4 regions of the Neotabrizicola shimadae genome follow, and region 3 is predicted to be linked to each of the others. Evidence: riboswitches for the same ligand, from Rfam matches in the RefSeq annotation. Region 3 holds a riboswitch; each other region holds the start of a gene.
The links. A riboswitch is a leader RNA that binds a small molecule or an ion and turns the genes downstream of it on or off. The one in region 3 is predicted to bind cobalamin.
Positions count from the first base shown of each region.

Region 1: it holds a riboswitch for cobalamin, as region 3 does, so the genes downstream of both, JO391_RS08225 (energy-coupling factor ABC transporter permease) here and JO391_RS21030 (CbtB domain-containing protein) in region 3, are expected to answer to the same signal.
Region 2: it holds a riboswitch for cobalamin, as region 3 does, so the genes downstream of both, JO391_RS21525 (DUF1636 family protein) here and JO391_RS21030 (CbtB domain-containing protein) in region 3, are expected to answer to the same signal.
Region 4: it holds a riboswitch for cobalamin, as region 3 does, so the genes downstream of both, JO391_RS17225 (DUF1636 family protein) here and JO391_RS21030 (CbtB domain-containing protein) in region 3, are expected to answer to the same signal.

Region 1 is NZ_CP069370.1:1,705,243-1,708,910, reverse strand. It holds gene JO391_RS08235 (aldehyde dehydrogenase (NADP(+))) at 1-87, shown strand, start outside; gene cobF (precorrin-6A synthase (deacetylating)) at 133-873, opposite strand; gene JO391_RS08225 (energy-coupling factor ABC transporter permease) at 936-1,613, opposite strand; cobalamin riboswitch at 1,647-1,867, opposite strand; gene cobA (uroporphyrinogen-III C-methyltransferase) at 1,923-2,645, opposite strand; gene JO391_RS08215 (cobyrinic acid a,c-diamide synthase CobB) at 2,642-3,668, opposite strand, start outside.
Region 2 is NZ_CP069370.1:2,518,899-2,522,566, forward strand. It holds gene JO391_RS12210 (FecCD family ABC transporter permease) at 1-147, opposite strand, end outside; gene JO391_RS12215 (ABC transporter substrate-binding protein) at 151-1,083, opposite strand; gene JO391_RS12220 (ABC transporter ATP-binding protein) at 1,100-1,873, opposite strand; gene JO391_RS21525 (DUF1636 family protein) at 1,899-2,321, opposite strand; cobalamin riboswitch at 2,352-2,577, opposite strand; gene JO391_RS12225 (GTP-binding protein) at 2,695-3,668, shown strand, end outside.
Region 3 is NZ_CP069372.1:38,711-42,378, forward strand. It holds gene JO391_RS21020 (hypothetical protein) at 1-743, shown strand, start outside; gene JO391_RS21025 (CbtA family protein) at 755-1,504, opposite strand; gene JO391_RS21030 (CbtB domain-containing protein) at 1,523-1,699, opposite strand; cobalamin riboswitch at 1,734-1,950, opposite strand; gene cueR (Cu(I)-responsive transcriptional regulator) at 1,976-2,437, opposite strand; gene JO391_RS21040 (heavy metal translocating P-type ATPase) at 2,451-3,668, opposite strand, start outside.
Region 4 is NZ_CP069370.1:3,548,355-3,552,022, reverse strand. It holds gene JO391_RS17235 (ABC transporter substrate-binding protein) at 1-857, opposite strand, end outside; gene JO391_RS17230 (ABC transporter ATP-binding protein) at 883-1,659, opposite strand; gene JO391_RS17225 (DUF1636 family protein) at 1,656-2,096, opposite strand; cobalamin riboswitch at 2,127-2,340, opposite strand; gene JO391_RS17220 (RrF2 family transcriptional regulator) at 2,543-3,022, shown strand; gene JO391_RS17215 (sialidase family protein) at 2,934-3,668, opposite strand, start outside.

The DNA of each region.
Region 1 (3,668 bases), on a different replicon from region 3:
ACGCTGTCGATCCGTCGCTGGCTGCGGCCCGTGGCCTGGCAGAACATGCCCGAGGCACTTCTGCCGGAGCCGCTGCGCGGGGTTTGATCCCGTTCCGCCTGGCATGAATCGGCGGGGGGCTGGCCCCCGCCGCTACATCCGCCGGAGCAGATAGATGTCCATGATCCAGCCATGCCGTGCCCGCGCCTCGGCGCGGGTGGCAAGGATGCGCTCCGATACCTCGGCCAATGGCCCGGCGAGGACGATTTCCTCGGCCATGCCGACATAGGCGCCCCACCAGATCGTCACGCCCTCTGACGGGATCGCCATGAAGGCGCCGCCGGCGTCCAGCATCACCGCCAGCGTCTCGGCGCCTTCGGGCCAGCCATGGTCGCGCAATTGCCGGCCGGTGGTGATGGTCACTGGCCCGCCGATGGTGTTCAGGGGAATGGCATGGGCGGCGGTCAGTGCCTGCAACGAGGTGATGCCGGGGATCACCCGCAGATCCGGCGCGGGCGACAGCCGCGCAGCAATGCGAAGGGTGCTGTCATAGAGCGACGGGTCGCCCCAGACCAGAAGCGCCACGCGGGCCGGGCGGGGCGACCCCATCGCGGCTTCCCATACGCCGGCGATGGCATCGTGCCAGCCGTCCACCCTTTCGCGGTAGTCTGCCACCGCCTCGTCGCGCACCGGCAGGTCGAACTCGGCCACCAGCGTCGCCGGATTGGTCAGCACCTCGCGCAGGATGGCGCGGCGCAGTTCGGCCAGATCGGCCTTGCCCTCACCCTTGCGGGGGATCAGCACCAAGTCGGCCGCGTTGATTTCGCGGATGGCCTGAAGCGTCAGGTGGTCGGGGTTGCCGGTGCCGATGCCGATGAGCGAAAGCGTGGTCATCTGTCTTTCCATGCAAATGGGGGGCCGAAGCCCCCCAAGCCATTCCTGTTCGCCAAGACGGATCAGGCCGCCGAATAGAGCCGCGGCGTGACGAGGGCCGAGCCCTTCAGGGCGTGCAGGCGCTTGGCCACGGCCAGAACCGCCACATCCACCAGCGGCTCGATCGCCACAACCAGGATATAGGCGGCGCCGAACGAGGCGATGCCGGCAAAGGTCGAGGTTGCGAAGCCCTCGCCCCAGAGCACCCAGAACGCCACCCAGGCAATGACCCCGCCCTGGTAGGCGAAGGACAGCTTCAGCACGTCGGTGTAGCCCAGGTCGACATAGGCCGTGCCGGCAGGGATGGTGCGCTTGGCCAGCGCGGCGATGCCGAACAGCGGCACCAGAAGCGTGGTGACGTTCATGCCGTATTGCGGCAGGTCGAAGGGCGCGAAGAACAGGCCCTGGATCAGGAGGCCGAGGGCCAGGCCGATGGCCGCAGGCGCGGCGCCCAGGATCAGGAACAGGGTCGAGCCGAGGATGAGGTGAACCTCGGACACGCCGACCGGATAGTGCGGCAGAAGCTCGAAGAAGCTGAAGACCAGTCCGGTGGCAATGACGCTGCGCAGGGCAAGCGAGCCGATGCCGGATTGCCGGGCGGTGTCGACCGCCAGTTTCAGCGTGTAGCCCCCTGCGGCCAGAGCGGTGACGGCGCCGAGCGCCAGTTTGGCGCCATGTACGACGCCGGGTTCGATATGCATGTTCGTCCCTCCTGACCGTCACACCCGACGGCGGTTGTTGTTTCCTGCCTGGCCGGTCTCCTGGCTCGCGGGTCGTTGAGGGCATCCGCCTTCCCGGTCCTTCGGGGACCAGTGGCCTTCCAGATGCCCGCTCGCCGCTTACAGTCGCGGGGGCGGCCGGGGCAGGGGGCGCCGCTTTGGTCCGCCCCTTCCCCGTTCCCGTTTCAGCCCCTGATGCTTTGCATCGTCGGGGCACCATGCGCGTCCTGTGTGGACCCGTGGGTCACGCCGGTCAAGGCGGATTGCGGCATCCGCAGGGTCGCAGGCGACCTAGCCGGCCAGCGGCCCGTAAAGGATGAGCCCCGGTGCCTTGCCCGCCTCGGCCCTCTCGGCCAAGAGGGCTACCAGCGAGGCGAGCGTGCCGCGGGTCAGGCTTTCCTCTGGATGGCCAACCGATTCCGCGAGGATCGCGGGGGTCTCGGCCGGCAAGCCATGCGCGGCCAGCCTTTCCACCAGGGCCGGCAGGGTGCGCTTGCCCATGAAGACCACGGTGGTGGCCTGCGGATCGGCCAGCGCCGCCCAGTTCAGATCGCCCGGCAGGCCGCCGGTGACATCGGCGCCGGTGATGAACTGCACGCGCCGCGCGGCAAGCCGGCGGGTCAGCGGGATGCCCGCTGCCGCCGCCGCAGCAAGGGGAGAGGCCACGCCGGGCACGATCTCGAAGCCGATGCCTTCCGCTTTCAGTGCGTCGATCTCTTCTTCCAGCCGCCCGAAGAGCCCCGCATCGCCGGATTTCAGCCGCACCACCTTGGCTCCGGTGCGGGCGTAATCCACCAGAAGCCGGCTTACATGGTCCTGCTTGGGTGAGGGGCGTCCGGCGCGCTTGCCCACGCCCACGAGGTCGGCCTCGGGCCGGGCCAGTGCCAGGATCGGCCCGGCGGAGAGGTCGTCGTACAGCACGGCATCCGCCGCCTCGATGCGCTTGACCGCGCGCAGCGTCAGAAGCTCGGGGTCGCCCGGGCCGGAAGAGACGAAGGAGACGAACCCGCTCATGCGGCCCTCGCGATCAGGTGGAAGAAGCTGCCGGTAACGCGGCCGCGCCGCGCGCCGGTTTCGGCAATCTCTGTGCCCGTGGCATCGGTCACGCGGGCCAGCGGGTCGTCGGGCTGGGACAGGATGGTGGCATAGTGGAACTCATGCCCGCGCAGGCGCGCGCCCTGTTCAGCGCCGGGGATGGGCGCCAGAAGCTCGGCCAGGCGGTAGCCCAGGTGCATCTTGCGCTTCTGGAAGCTGGTTTCCAGCCCCAGAAGCCCGGCCATGCGGTGCCGCGTGCCGTCCTTGTCCACCAGCCCTTGACCGAGCGCCATGTAGCCCCCGCATTCGCCATGCACGGGCCGCGTCTGGGCAAAGGCGGTGAGGCCGGCGTGGAACCGGCCCGCTGCGGCCAGCCGGCCTGCGTGAAGTTCGGGATAGCCCCCCGGCAGCCAGCAGACATCGGCCGAAGCATCGGGCGCCTCGTCTGCCAGCGGCGAGAAGGGCAGAACCTCGGCCCCCGCCGCGCGCCAGGCGGCCAGAAGATGCGGATAGACGAAGGAAAACGCCGCATCCCGTGCCAGGGCGATGCGCTGGCCGGGGGGCGCGGTCTGTCCTTCAACCTGGACTGGATGCCCTACGGGAGGCGCGGCGCCCGCAGCCGCCACCAGAGCGTCCAGGTCAAGGTGGCGCGCGACGAAGGCCCCGGCGCTGGCCAGGAACCCGGCGAGGTCGCTTTGCTCTTCGGCCTGCACCAGGCCCAGGTGGCGTTCAGGCAGGGTGAGCGATGGTTCGCGGGGCAGGGCGCCGAACACCCGGATGCCCGCCGCTTCCATCCCCGCCCGCACCAGCGCCTCGTGCCGGGGCGAGGCGACGCGGTTCAGCACCACACCCGCCACGGCCACATCGGGGCGGAAGGTGGCGAGGCCCCGGGCCACCGCGGCGGCCGTCTGGGCCTGGCCGCCCACGTCCAGCACCAGAACCACCGGCCAGCCCGTCAGCGCCGCGATGTCGGCGCTGGCGCCGGTGCCCCAGGCGCCGGGT
Region 2 (3,668 bases), on a different replicon from region 3:
CCAGACCGTGCTCAAGGGAATGGCCACCGCCCCCACTGACACCGCAACGACGGCCGATATGAGCAGCACCGCGGCCGCCGCAAGGGCGATGCCGGTGCCGGTACCGATCTTGCGGGTTAGCGATGCGGGGGCGGCGGCGTCAACCATGGCCTATTGCCCCCAGAAGCCCGCGACCAGCTTTTCCACCGCCTTGATGTTGCGGGGGCCTGGCGTCGCCTCGACATATTCCAGAACGACGAAGCGGTCGTTCTTCACCGCGTCGATATTGGCGAAGGCCGGGTTCTCTTTCATGAAGGCAATCTTCTGCTCGGCCGTGACATCGCCGTAGTTCACGATGACCACGACCTCGGGGTTGCGCTCCACCACCGGTTCCCAGCCGATCTCGGCCCAGCTTTTTTCCAGGTCGGACATGATGTTGACCCCGCCCGCCGCTTCGATCAGCGCGGTCGGCATGGCATAGGCGCCGGCGGTGAAGGGCGCCTCTTCGCCGCTGTCATAGACGAAGACGCGCAAGGGAGCGCTACGGTCCACGCCCGACGTCACTTCCTCAAGCCGCGCCTTCCAGCCTGCGACCAGATCCTGCGCCTTGGCCTCGACCCCGAAGATGGTCCCCAGGTTCAGGATGTCGTTGTACATGTCATCCATGCTGGACCTGGCCTTCGGGCCGATGTGGATGCAGCTTTCGGTCAGCTCGTAGGTCTTGATGCCCAAGGGTTCCAGCGTCTCGGGCGTGACCTCGCCACCGACCTTCATGCCGTAGTTCCAGCCGGCGAAGAAGAAGTCCGGCTCGGCGCCGGCCAGCACTTCCTTGGTCGGATACTTGGCCGACAGTTCCGGCAGTTCGGCCACGCCCGCGCGCATTTCCTCGTCCAGCGTCTTCCAGCCGGAGATGCCGGTATAGCCAACCATCTGGTCGCGTAGGCCCAGGACCAGCATCATCTCGGTCAGGTTCACGTCGTTCGAGATGGCGCGGGTGGGGGCAGCGTCGAAAGTCACCTCGCGGGCGCAGCTTTTCACGGTGACAGGGTAGGCAAGCGCCGAGGAGGCAGACAGAAGGAAGGCGGCAAGCGAAAGACGGATCATCTTGGGGTCCTTTGGATCAGAGGTGGAAGGAAAAGCGCGGGGCATCGCCGGTGCGGTCGATGCGCGCACGCACGTTGAAGGCCTGGGCGAGCGTCGCCTCGGTCAGGGCCATTTCGGGTGGGCCGTCGGCCAGGATGCGGCCTTCACGCAGGATCAGCATGCGCTCGGCAAATTCGGCGGCCAGGGTCAGGTCATGCAAAGTGGCAATGACGGTCAGGCCAAGACCCTTCAGCAGCGCCAGAAGCTCCAGCTGGTGGCGGATATCCAGATGGTTCGTCGGCTCGTCCAGCACGATCACGCGCGGCTGTTGGGCCAGCGCACGGGCAACCATGACCCGTTGGCGTTCCCCGCCCGACAGCGTGCCGAAAGCGCGGCCGGCCATGCCGGCCAGGCCCATCCGCAAAAGGGCGGCCTCGATGATCGCGGCGTCCTCGCCTCCGGGCGTGGACAGACCCGCGCCCCAACCTCGCCGATGCGGAAGGCGGCCAAGCGCCACGATCTGCCGGGCGGTCAGCGCGAAATCGGTGGGTTGTTCCTGCAGCACGGCGGCAAGCTGGCGCGCAGCCTCGGGTGCGCCCATCAGCCAGATATCCTTGCCCATCAGCCGCACGGTGCCCCGGCGCGGCGCCTGGTGGCGATAGATCAGCCGCAGAAGCGAGGATTTCCCGGCCCCGTTCGCCCCGCAGATCGCCATGATCTGACCCTGTGGCACGGCAAAGCTGATGTCGGCAAGGATGTCGGGCCGCCCTTTCGGGCCCCAGGCGACGCCGGAAAGCTCAACCGCGTTCACTGGATCGCCCCTTCGCGAGTGACGATCATCGCCGCGGGAATCCGCGCCAGCGTGTTGTCGCAAAGCCGCGGGGGCAATCACGTCCAGACATCCAGCCGTCCTCCAACGCTGCGTAAAGGCGCGAGAACTCGACCAGATCGTCAATCGGCTGGGCCGGGTCGATGTCGCCGAAGAGCCAGGTCGCCTTGGCATTGGCCCGCCAGCCGACGACACAGGGCCCGCCGTGTTCGGGCACGCAGCCTGCAAGACAGGCGGTGCCCGACACCTCGAATTCGTCACCAAGGCCCGCCGCCGCGATGGCCGCTCGCAGCTTCTTCAGAAGGGCAAAGCCCGGCGCGCAACTGCTGCTCTTGTGCTTGCAGGCCTTGCAGACCAGAATCTGATGCGGCGCGGATTGCGCCACGGAATAGGCAGGTGCGCTCACCGGCCGCCGCGGTTGATCGTCCATCGAAGTCTCCTTCCGGGGCACCCCGCCCGGTGGTTGCTGACGTCGATGGCAGGTCTCCTGACTCACGGGTCTGGGCTTGCCCCACCTTCCCAGCCTTCGTGTCCAAACACGTATGGCCAGTGGCATCGGGGGTCGCTCGCCGCTTACAGTTGCGGGGGCAGTCACGGATTTGGCGGCTGATGCCTACACCACACCGTATTCCCTTTTCACCCGGCCGCGCGTGGTTTGGCCGGGAACCATCAGTCGCGAACATGCAGTCGTCGACAGGCCGGATCAAGTCCTGTTCCGACCGGACAAAACCGCCGAACGACATTGCACCCTCTTTTGATTCGCGCTAGATCAAAGGTTATAGTATAACATAACAGAACGAACCATGCCCTCCAGCCAGCAAGATCCCCGCCTTCCCGTCACCGTCCTGTCCGGCTTTCTCGGGGCCGGGAAGACAACCCTATTGAACCACGTGTTGAACAACCGCGACGGACGCCGGGTCGCCGTGATCGTCAACGACATGTCCGAGGTGAACATCGACGCCGACCTGGTGCGCGAAGGGGCAGAGCTGAGCCGGTCTGAAGAAAAACTGGTCGAAATGACCAACGGCTGCATTTGCTGCACTCTGCGCGACGACCTTCTGACCGAGGTGCGGCGGCTGGCCTCCGAAGGTCGCTTTGACTACCTCCTGATTGAAAGCACAGGGATCGCCGAGCCTTTACCGGTAGCGGCGACCTTCGACTTCCGTGACGAAAGGGGTGTCAGTCTCTCCGATGTTGCGCGACTTGATACGATGGTGACGGTCGTGGATGCGGTGAACCTGCTCAAAGACTTCTCCAGCCACGATTTCCTGGCCGACCGGGGCGAAAGCCTTGGTGATCAGGACAACCGCAGCCTCGTGAACCTGCTGACCGAGCAGATGGAATTCGCCGATGTCATCGTGCTGAACAAGGTCGCGGACGCCACGCCTGCGCAGGTCGATGCCGCCCGCAAGATCGTTCGCGCCCTGAACCCCGACGCGCGCGTGATCGAGACCAGCCATTCCCGCGTGAATCCGGACGACATCTTCGACACCGGGCTCTTCGACTTTGACGAGGCGCATACCCACCCGATGTGGGCCAAGGAGCTGTACGGTTTTGCCAATCACACGCCGGAAACCGAGGAGTATGGCATTTCCTCTTTCGTCTACTACGCCCGCGAGCCCTTCCACCCGGCGAAGATCCATGCCGTCCTGAACGGCCCGCTGCCGGGTGTGATCCGCGCAAAGGGGCATTTCTGGATCGCCACCAGGCCCGACTGGGTGGCCGAGTTCAGCCTGGCGGGTGCGATGTCCTCGGTCACGCCCCTGGGGCGCTGGTG
Region 3 (3,668 bases):
GCGACCGCATCGGGCCGGATCGACTGGCGCTCTGGATCGCCCTGCGCCTGTCTGGCGTGCAGGACGACAGTGTCGCCCTGGCACGGGTCGGGTGGGCGGTGCGGCGCCTGACGGGAGGGCCAGGGCCGGAGGTGGACCTGGCCACTTTTGTGGATCGCCGTGACCCCGAGAACTTGGCGGATGAGGCGGAGCCCTTTGCGGATCGCGCGGGCGGTTGGCTGGACCTGATGGCGCAAGCTGCCGACCTGCACCCGATCAGCCGTGCCTGCATGGGCTTTCACATTTGGAGTTTGGCGGGTCTCGGGCAGCACGGAGACCGGATGGAAGCGGCTGTCACGGCCGCGCGGATTGCGACCGGAGAGGGCAGGGGAGCGATATTTGCCCCTCTCGCCATGGGCGGGGCAGGCGGGCTGCGCGCCGGTGGCACTGCTGCTGACCGACTGGTGCGATGGCTCGACGGGATGGAGACAGCAAGCCGGACCGCGATGCGGCACCTTGACGACATCGAGGCTTGGTCAGCGCGGTCCGAAACCGAGATGGTCACGCTCTCGGGCAAAACGCCCCCAGCCTTGCGCGCAGTTCTGACCGAATGGCCCCTTGTCTCCGCCCCAATGGCCGAGGCAATCACCGGCGCCAGTCGCGCGGCCGTTCAGCGGAACATGGCCTGGATGCAGGCGCGAGGTTTGATCCGAGAAGTGACCGGGCAGGGAAGATTTCGCATGTGGTGTGCACGCGCAGCCTAGGTTGCCTTCTCTCACCCCGGCTCCGTCAAACCGTCAGCATCGGCCTTCGCGCCTGCTTCTGGCAAAAGCCACAAGAGTGCGATGGCCAGCACCAGCCAACCGATCAGGTTCACGCTTAGCACGCGCGCCGCATAGAGCGCCGCAAGGTCGGGCGGCACTGCCGGGGCAGAAACGGGTGGCAAGGGCGCTCCGAAAAGGTGGGGTGCCAGGATCAGGGCAAGGCCCGCGAGCCGCCCGGGCCAGGACCGCAACCCCGCAGCAAAGAAAATGCCGGCAGCCGTCATCGCGACAGTCGCAACCCACCAGAGTTGCCGGTCCGCCAGTTCCGCTGCCTCCATTCCGGGCAGTTCGGGCGGAAGGTCGATTGCAGGCGCAAGGGACAGGACGGCAAAGCCGATAAGGCCGAGGGCTGTGGCCGGGATCCTCCCGCCGCCGGGCAGAGCCCGGAACGCGGTCAGGCCGGCTCCGGCCAGCAGGCCAAAGCCCGCCCAGGTGAGGATCAGGGTCAGGACCGTCAAGCCATTGCGCACAAGCAAGTTGTCCGTATTTTCCGCGCCCTGCGCATCATGGCCGGGCGTTTCTAGCGGGTTAGGTGCAGGGTCGGGCTTGTTGCTCTCGATCCCGATCAGAACGAGTTCGCCCGTCTCATACCGTTCAGCCTCGACGATCAGGGGTTGGATGAGAAAGAACTGAAAAACGGCAGCCACGAGGCCCGCGATGGCACCCGCGATTACCCCGCCGGACAGCAAGGTCTTTGTCATGTCGATTATCCAGAAACGTCAGTGGCAGGGAAAACCGGTCGCATGACGTGTGTCATGCGTTGCAGCGTGCAATGCGTCAGGCGAAGCAAAACCAGCGGCAAAGATCAGCACTGCGCCAATAAGCGCGCTGGTCAGGATTGGTCCGAACTGGCTCTTCGATTGCTCCGCTGTGGCGGACAGGATTCTGGTGGACATGAAGGTTCTCCGCCCGTCACACCCGACGGGATTAGGGTTGCGCCATCGCTTGGCCGGTCTCCTGGCTCGCGGATTAACACAGTCCTTCGCCTTCCCGGGCATTGGCCCAGTGGCACGATGAAGGACCGCTACCGCATACAGTCGCGGGGGCGGCTGAGGCCTTGGGCGCCGCAATTGGGTCCGCCCTTCCTCATTCCCGATTGAGTTCCAGGACTCTGCGCCCCTTGAACACCAAACAGTGAGAGCTTTGCGCCGAACCCCCGCGAAGTCAACTGACTACCGGGAGTGAAAATGCTGCACCGGTACTGCTTTGCCGCTCTGCTGTGTCGTGCAATCAGATCCATGCTCCACCCCGTGCCCGAGGTCAGCCAGGATTGGGCAGTCGGGCCGGTGATCGCCGCAGCATGCGTCGGCTAGGTGGCGCAGTGTGTCGATCATGGCCTGCATCTCGCGCACCTTCCGTTCGAGGCCGTCGATCTGGTCCGTCGCAAGGCGTTTCACATCCGCGCTTTGACGGGTCCGGTCGCGCCAGAGTGCCAGAAGCTCTTCGATCTTCTCGACCGAAAAGCCAAGGTCGCGGGACCGACGAATGAACCGCAGCATCTGCACTTCAGTCGGAGAGTAGACGCGGTAGCCTGATCCGGTCCGCCCTGCGGTGGGAATAAGGCGAATAGATTCGTAGTAGCGGATCATTTTGGCCGACACGCCCGAGGCCTTTGCCGCTTCACCAATGTTCATGATCATGCCTCCTTCAATGCACAACTGCGGCCTGGAACCGCCGCAGCCGGAGGGCGTTTCCAAGAACAAAGACCGACGACAAGGCCATCGCGGCGGCAGCGAAGATCGGTGACAGAAGAACGCCGAAGCTCGGCCACAGCACGCCCGCGGCAACAGGGATCAAGGCAGCGTTATAGGCAAAGGCCCAGAAGAGGTTCTGCCGGATGTTGCGCATCACGGCCTTGGACAGCGCGATGGCGTCCGATACCGCCGTCAGGCGACCGGTCATGAGCACGACGTCCGCCGCCTCGATTGCTACGTCGGTCCCCGTTCCGACAGCAAGGCCAACGTCAGCCTCGGCCAGGGCCGGGGCATCATTGATGCCGTCGCCGACATAGGCGAGCTGTCCCAACGCCTTCAGTCGCTTGACTGCGGCGACCTTGCCGTCCGGCAGCACTTCGGCCACGATCTCGTCGATGCCGAGTTGGCGGGCGATGGCGCCTGCGGTGCGGGCGTTGTCGCCAGTGATCATCGCAACTTTCAGCCCCATAGTGTGCAGGGCGCGGATTGCCGTTGGCGTGGTCTCCTTGATCGGGTCCGCGACAGCAAGGATGGCAGCGAGTTTGCCGTCGATGGCGGCATAGAGCGGCGACTTGCCTTCGTCTCCCAATCGAGCGGCAGTATTCCCAAAGGGCGATACGTCAATCCCCAGTCGGGCCATGTAGCGATCAGCGCCGATCTCGATCCGCTGCCCGCCCGCCTGTGCAGTGACGCCGAAGCCGGTAACGGAGTCGAAGGCTGTGACGGCGGGCAGGGACAAACCTTCGTCTTCTGCGGCCTTTACGATGGCGCGGGCGATCGGGTGCTCGGACTTCGCTTCGACGGCTGCCAAGAGTGACAGAACGGCGGCGCGATCGAAACCTGGTGCAAGATCGAGGTCGGTGAGGCTCGGCCTGCCCTCGGTTAGCGTGCCGGTCTTGTCGAGTGCCACGACCTTCACTCCCTGAAGAGACTGGAGCGCCTCGCCCTTGCGGAACAGCACCCCCATTTCGGCCCCGCGCCCGGTGCCCACCATGATCGAGGTCGGCGTGGCGAGGCCCATGGCGCAGGGGCAAGCGATGATCAGCACGGCTACGGCATTGACAAGACCGAAGGTCAACGCGGGGTCGGGGCCGAAGATCAGCCAAACGGCAAAGGTCAGTGCTGCAAGCGCCATCACTACCGGGACGAACCACATCGTGACCTTGTCGAC
Region 4 (3,668 bases), on a different replicon from region 3:
TCCAGCACGACGAAGCGGTCGTTCTTCACCGCGTCGATCTCGGCGAAAGCCGGGTTCGATTTCATGAAGGCGATCTTCTGTTCGGCCGTCACGTCGCCGTAGTTCACGATCACCACAACCTCGGGGTTGCGCTCGACCACGGGTTCCCAGCCGATCTCGGCCCAGGACTTGTCCAGATCGTCCATGATGTTCACGCCGCCCGCCGCCTCGATCATCGCGGTCGGCATGGCATAGCGGCCGGCGGTGAAGGGGGCCTTCTCGCCCGAGTCATAGACGAAGACCCGCACCGGATCGGTCCGGTCCACGCCCTTCGTCACCTCGGCCAGTTCGGCCTGCCAGCCGGCCACCAGCGCCTGCGCGCGGTCCTCGACGCCGAAGATCGTGCCCAGGTTCAGGATGTCGGCATACATGTCCTGCATCGAGCTTTTTTCCTTCGGCCCGATGTGGATGCAGCTCTCGGTCAGCTCATAGACCTTGATCCCCAGGGGCTCCAGCGTCTCGGGCGTCACTTCGCCGCCGACCTTCATGCCATAGTTCCAGCCGGCAAAGAAGAAATCCGGCTCGGCTGCCGCCAGCACCTCCTTGGTCGGGTATTTGGCCGACAGTTCCGGCAGTTCGGCCACGCCTTCGCGCATCACCGGGTCCAGCGTCTTCCAGCCCGAAATGCCGGTATAGCCCACCATCTGGTCCCGCAGGCCGAGCACCAGCATCATCTCGGTCAGGTTCACATCGTTGGAAATCGCCCGGCTGGGGGCAGCATCGAAGGTGACGTCGCGGTTGCAGCTTTTCACGGTCACGGGGAAGGCCGCGGCCGCACCGGCAGACAACAGCAGGGCGGCAAGGGAAAGACGAAGCATGGGTCCTCGCTAGGTTATGAGGGGATCAGAGATGAAAGGAAAAGCGCGGCCGGTCGCCCGAACGGTCGATCCGGCTGCGCACCTCGAAGGCCTGGCCAAGGGTGGTCTCGGTCAGCGCCCGTTCGGGTGGACCGTCGGCAAGGATGCGCCCCTGCCGCAGCACGATGATGCGGTCGGCATGTTCGGCGGCCAGCGTCAGGTCGTGCAGCGTGGTGACCACGGTCAACCCGGTGCCGCGCAACAGCGCCAGCAGTTCCAGTTGGTGGCGGATGTCCAGATGGTTCGTCGGCTCGTCCAGCACCAGAACCTGCGGTTCCTGCGCCAGGGCGCGGGCCACCATCACCCGCTGCCGCTCGCCCCCCGACAAGGTTCCGAAGGGCCGGTCGGCCAGCGCCACAAGGTCAAGCCGCACCAGTGCGCCGGTGATCACCGCCTCGTCGTCGGCACCGGGCGAGGACAGGCCGGCGAAAAGCCCACGCCGGTGCGGCAGACGGCCCAGCGCCACGATCTGCCGCGCGGTCAGGGCGAAATCCGTGGGCTGTTCCTGCAGCACGGCGGCGACCACCCGCGCCGCTTCGGGCGCGCTCATCAGCCAGATGTCGCGACCCCGCAGCAGCACCGTCCCGCGCCGCGGCGGCTGGAACCGGTAGATCAGCCGCAGAAGCGAGGACTTGCCCGCCCCGTTGGCGCCGCAGATCGCCAGCAATTCGCCGCGCGGCACCTGGAACGACAGGTCATGAAGGATCTCGGGGCCGCCCGCCGGCCCCCATGTCACGCCGCGCAATTCGATGTCTGGCGTCATTGCACGACCTCTTCGCCAGTCACGATCAGCGCGGCGGGGATGCGGGCCAGCACATGTTCGGCCAGCTTGCCGGGCCGGTCGGCTGCGCGGCACCAGCCGTCGTCAAGGTCGCGGTAGAGCCGGGCAAAGGCCACCAGATCGTCGATGTCCTCATCCGGGCTGATGTCGCCGAACAACCAGGTCGCCTTGGACGTGGCCCGCCAGGCCACGGTGCAGGGCCGGTCGCAGCCCGCCATGCAGGCGGTGCCTGAAACCTCGAAGCCGTCGCCAAGCCCCGCGGCGGCAATGGCCACGCGCAATCGCTCCAGCAACTGCAGACCGGGTCGGCAGGTGTCGCCCTTGTGACGGCAGGTCTGGCATACGAGAATCTGGTGCCGCGCGCGTTGCGTCACGGCATAGGGGGGCGTGGCCACAGGCCGACGCAGAAGATCATCCATCGCAACTCCTTCCGGGGCACCCCGCCCGGCGTGGTCCATGTTTCGATGGCAGGTCTCCTGACTTGCGGGTCCTTGCTCGCCCCACCTTCCCGGCCCGAAAGCCAGTGGTGATCGGGGGTCGCTCGCCGCCTACAGTTGCGGGGGCAGTCGCGGATTTGGCGCCTGATGGCTACACCTCACCGCGTTCCCTTTTCATCCGGCCAACGTCTTTGACAGGCCGGAAACCATCGAGCCCAATTGGCCCGAGCGGACCCGCGAAGTCAAGTCGGACCATGACAGGTCGGCCGCTGGCCCTCCGCGAGGCGACCGCTAGGTCCCCCGTCGGCCCGCTTTCCCCCTACCGACCAGACGAGAGAGGATAGCGACATCGCGACCTGGCGTGGTATGATAAAAACATGCCACAAATATGCGCAATTTGAGCGGAAAGTGGCGCGTGATAGGATGCAATGCGACTGACGAAGTTTTCCGACTACGCCATTCGGGTTCTGCTGTTCGCTGCAAACCGCCGGGGCGAACGGTGCACCATCGAAGAAGCCGCCCGTGCTTACAGCATTTCGGAAGCGCATTTGCGCAAGGTTGTGCGAGAGCTTTCGCATGCCGGCTTTCTGGTCGGAACCAAGGGGCGGACGGGCGGATTCTCTCTTGCCCGCGACCCTGCAGAAATCCGTATCGGCGACATCCTTCGCGTCACCGAATCCGACTTTGCCTTGTTCGAATGCCAATGCACCACCGGCGATCCCTGCCTCCTGCGCGGCCCATGCAGCCTGCCCGCGGCGGCCGCCAAGGCTGTCCGCGCTTTTCTGGCCGTGTTCGACGAGATGACGCTGGTGGACGTGCTCAGGGAACCGAACCCGCTTGGCCCGCCGCACCTGGCCTGGCCGCCTGCACTCCCAGCTGTCGCGCAAGCCAACCCCGGTCCAACCTGACATGCCGGATGGCGCGGCGGTGGTAGGTGTAGGCGATGTGCAGGTTGCCTTCGGGATCCTGCAGGATCGACGGATAGGACAACTCGCGGTTCAGCCCCTCTCGCGAGTTGTTCGACAACGCCGCGCCTGTGCCCCTGTCAAGCTCGACACGCAGCGGGAAGGTCTCGCCATCGTCGGCTGACACCGCCAGCATCATCGGTGCGCGCGGCACGCCCCAGACTGCGGCCGAGGGCGCAGCCTCGCCCGGCGCCTCGCCCTCGATCTCGTCATAAAGCGAGGCGCGGCGGGCCGACGACATCGCGGCATTGACCGGGTTCAGCACCATGGCGATGCGCCCGTCGGCCAGACGCACCGCCTGGATCGAGGAATTGTTGTTCGGCAATTCGGTCAGTTCCGGCGCGGTCCATGTCAGCCCGCCATCCGCCGACCGGCTGCGCAACACCTGCCGCGCAAAGCGGTCGCGGTAGAAGGCGGGCATCGCCCCTGCCCCGCCCGGCACCGGGTTCATGTGCACCGCGCCCAGGCTGCCCGGCACCGCCCGTGCCTCCCAGCTTTCGCCGCCATCGCGCGACACCAGCATCACCGCATCGTCCTCGCTGCCCGTCCAGCGCCCCGCGGCCGGCGTGATGCAGCGGAACCCCGGCAT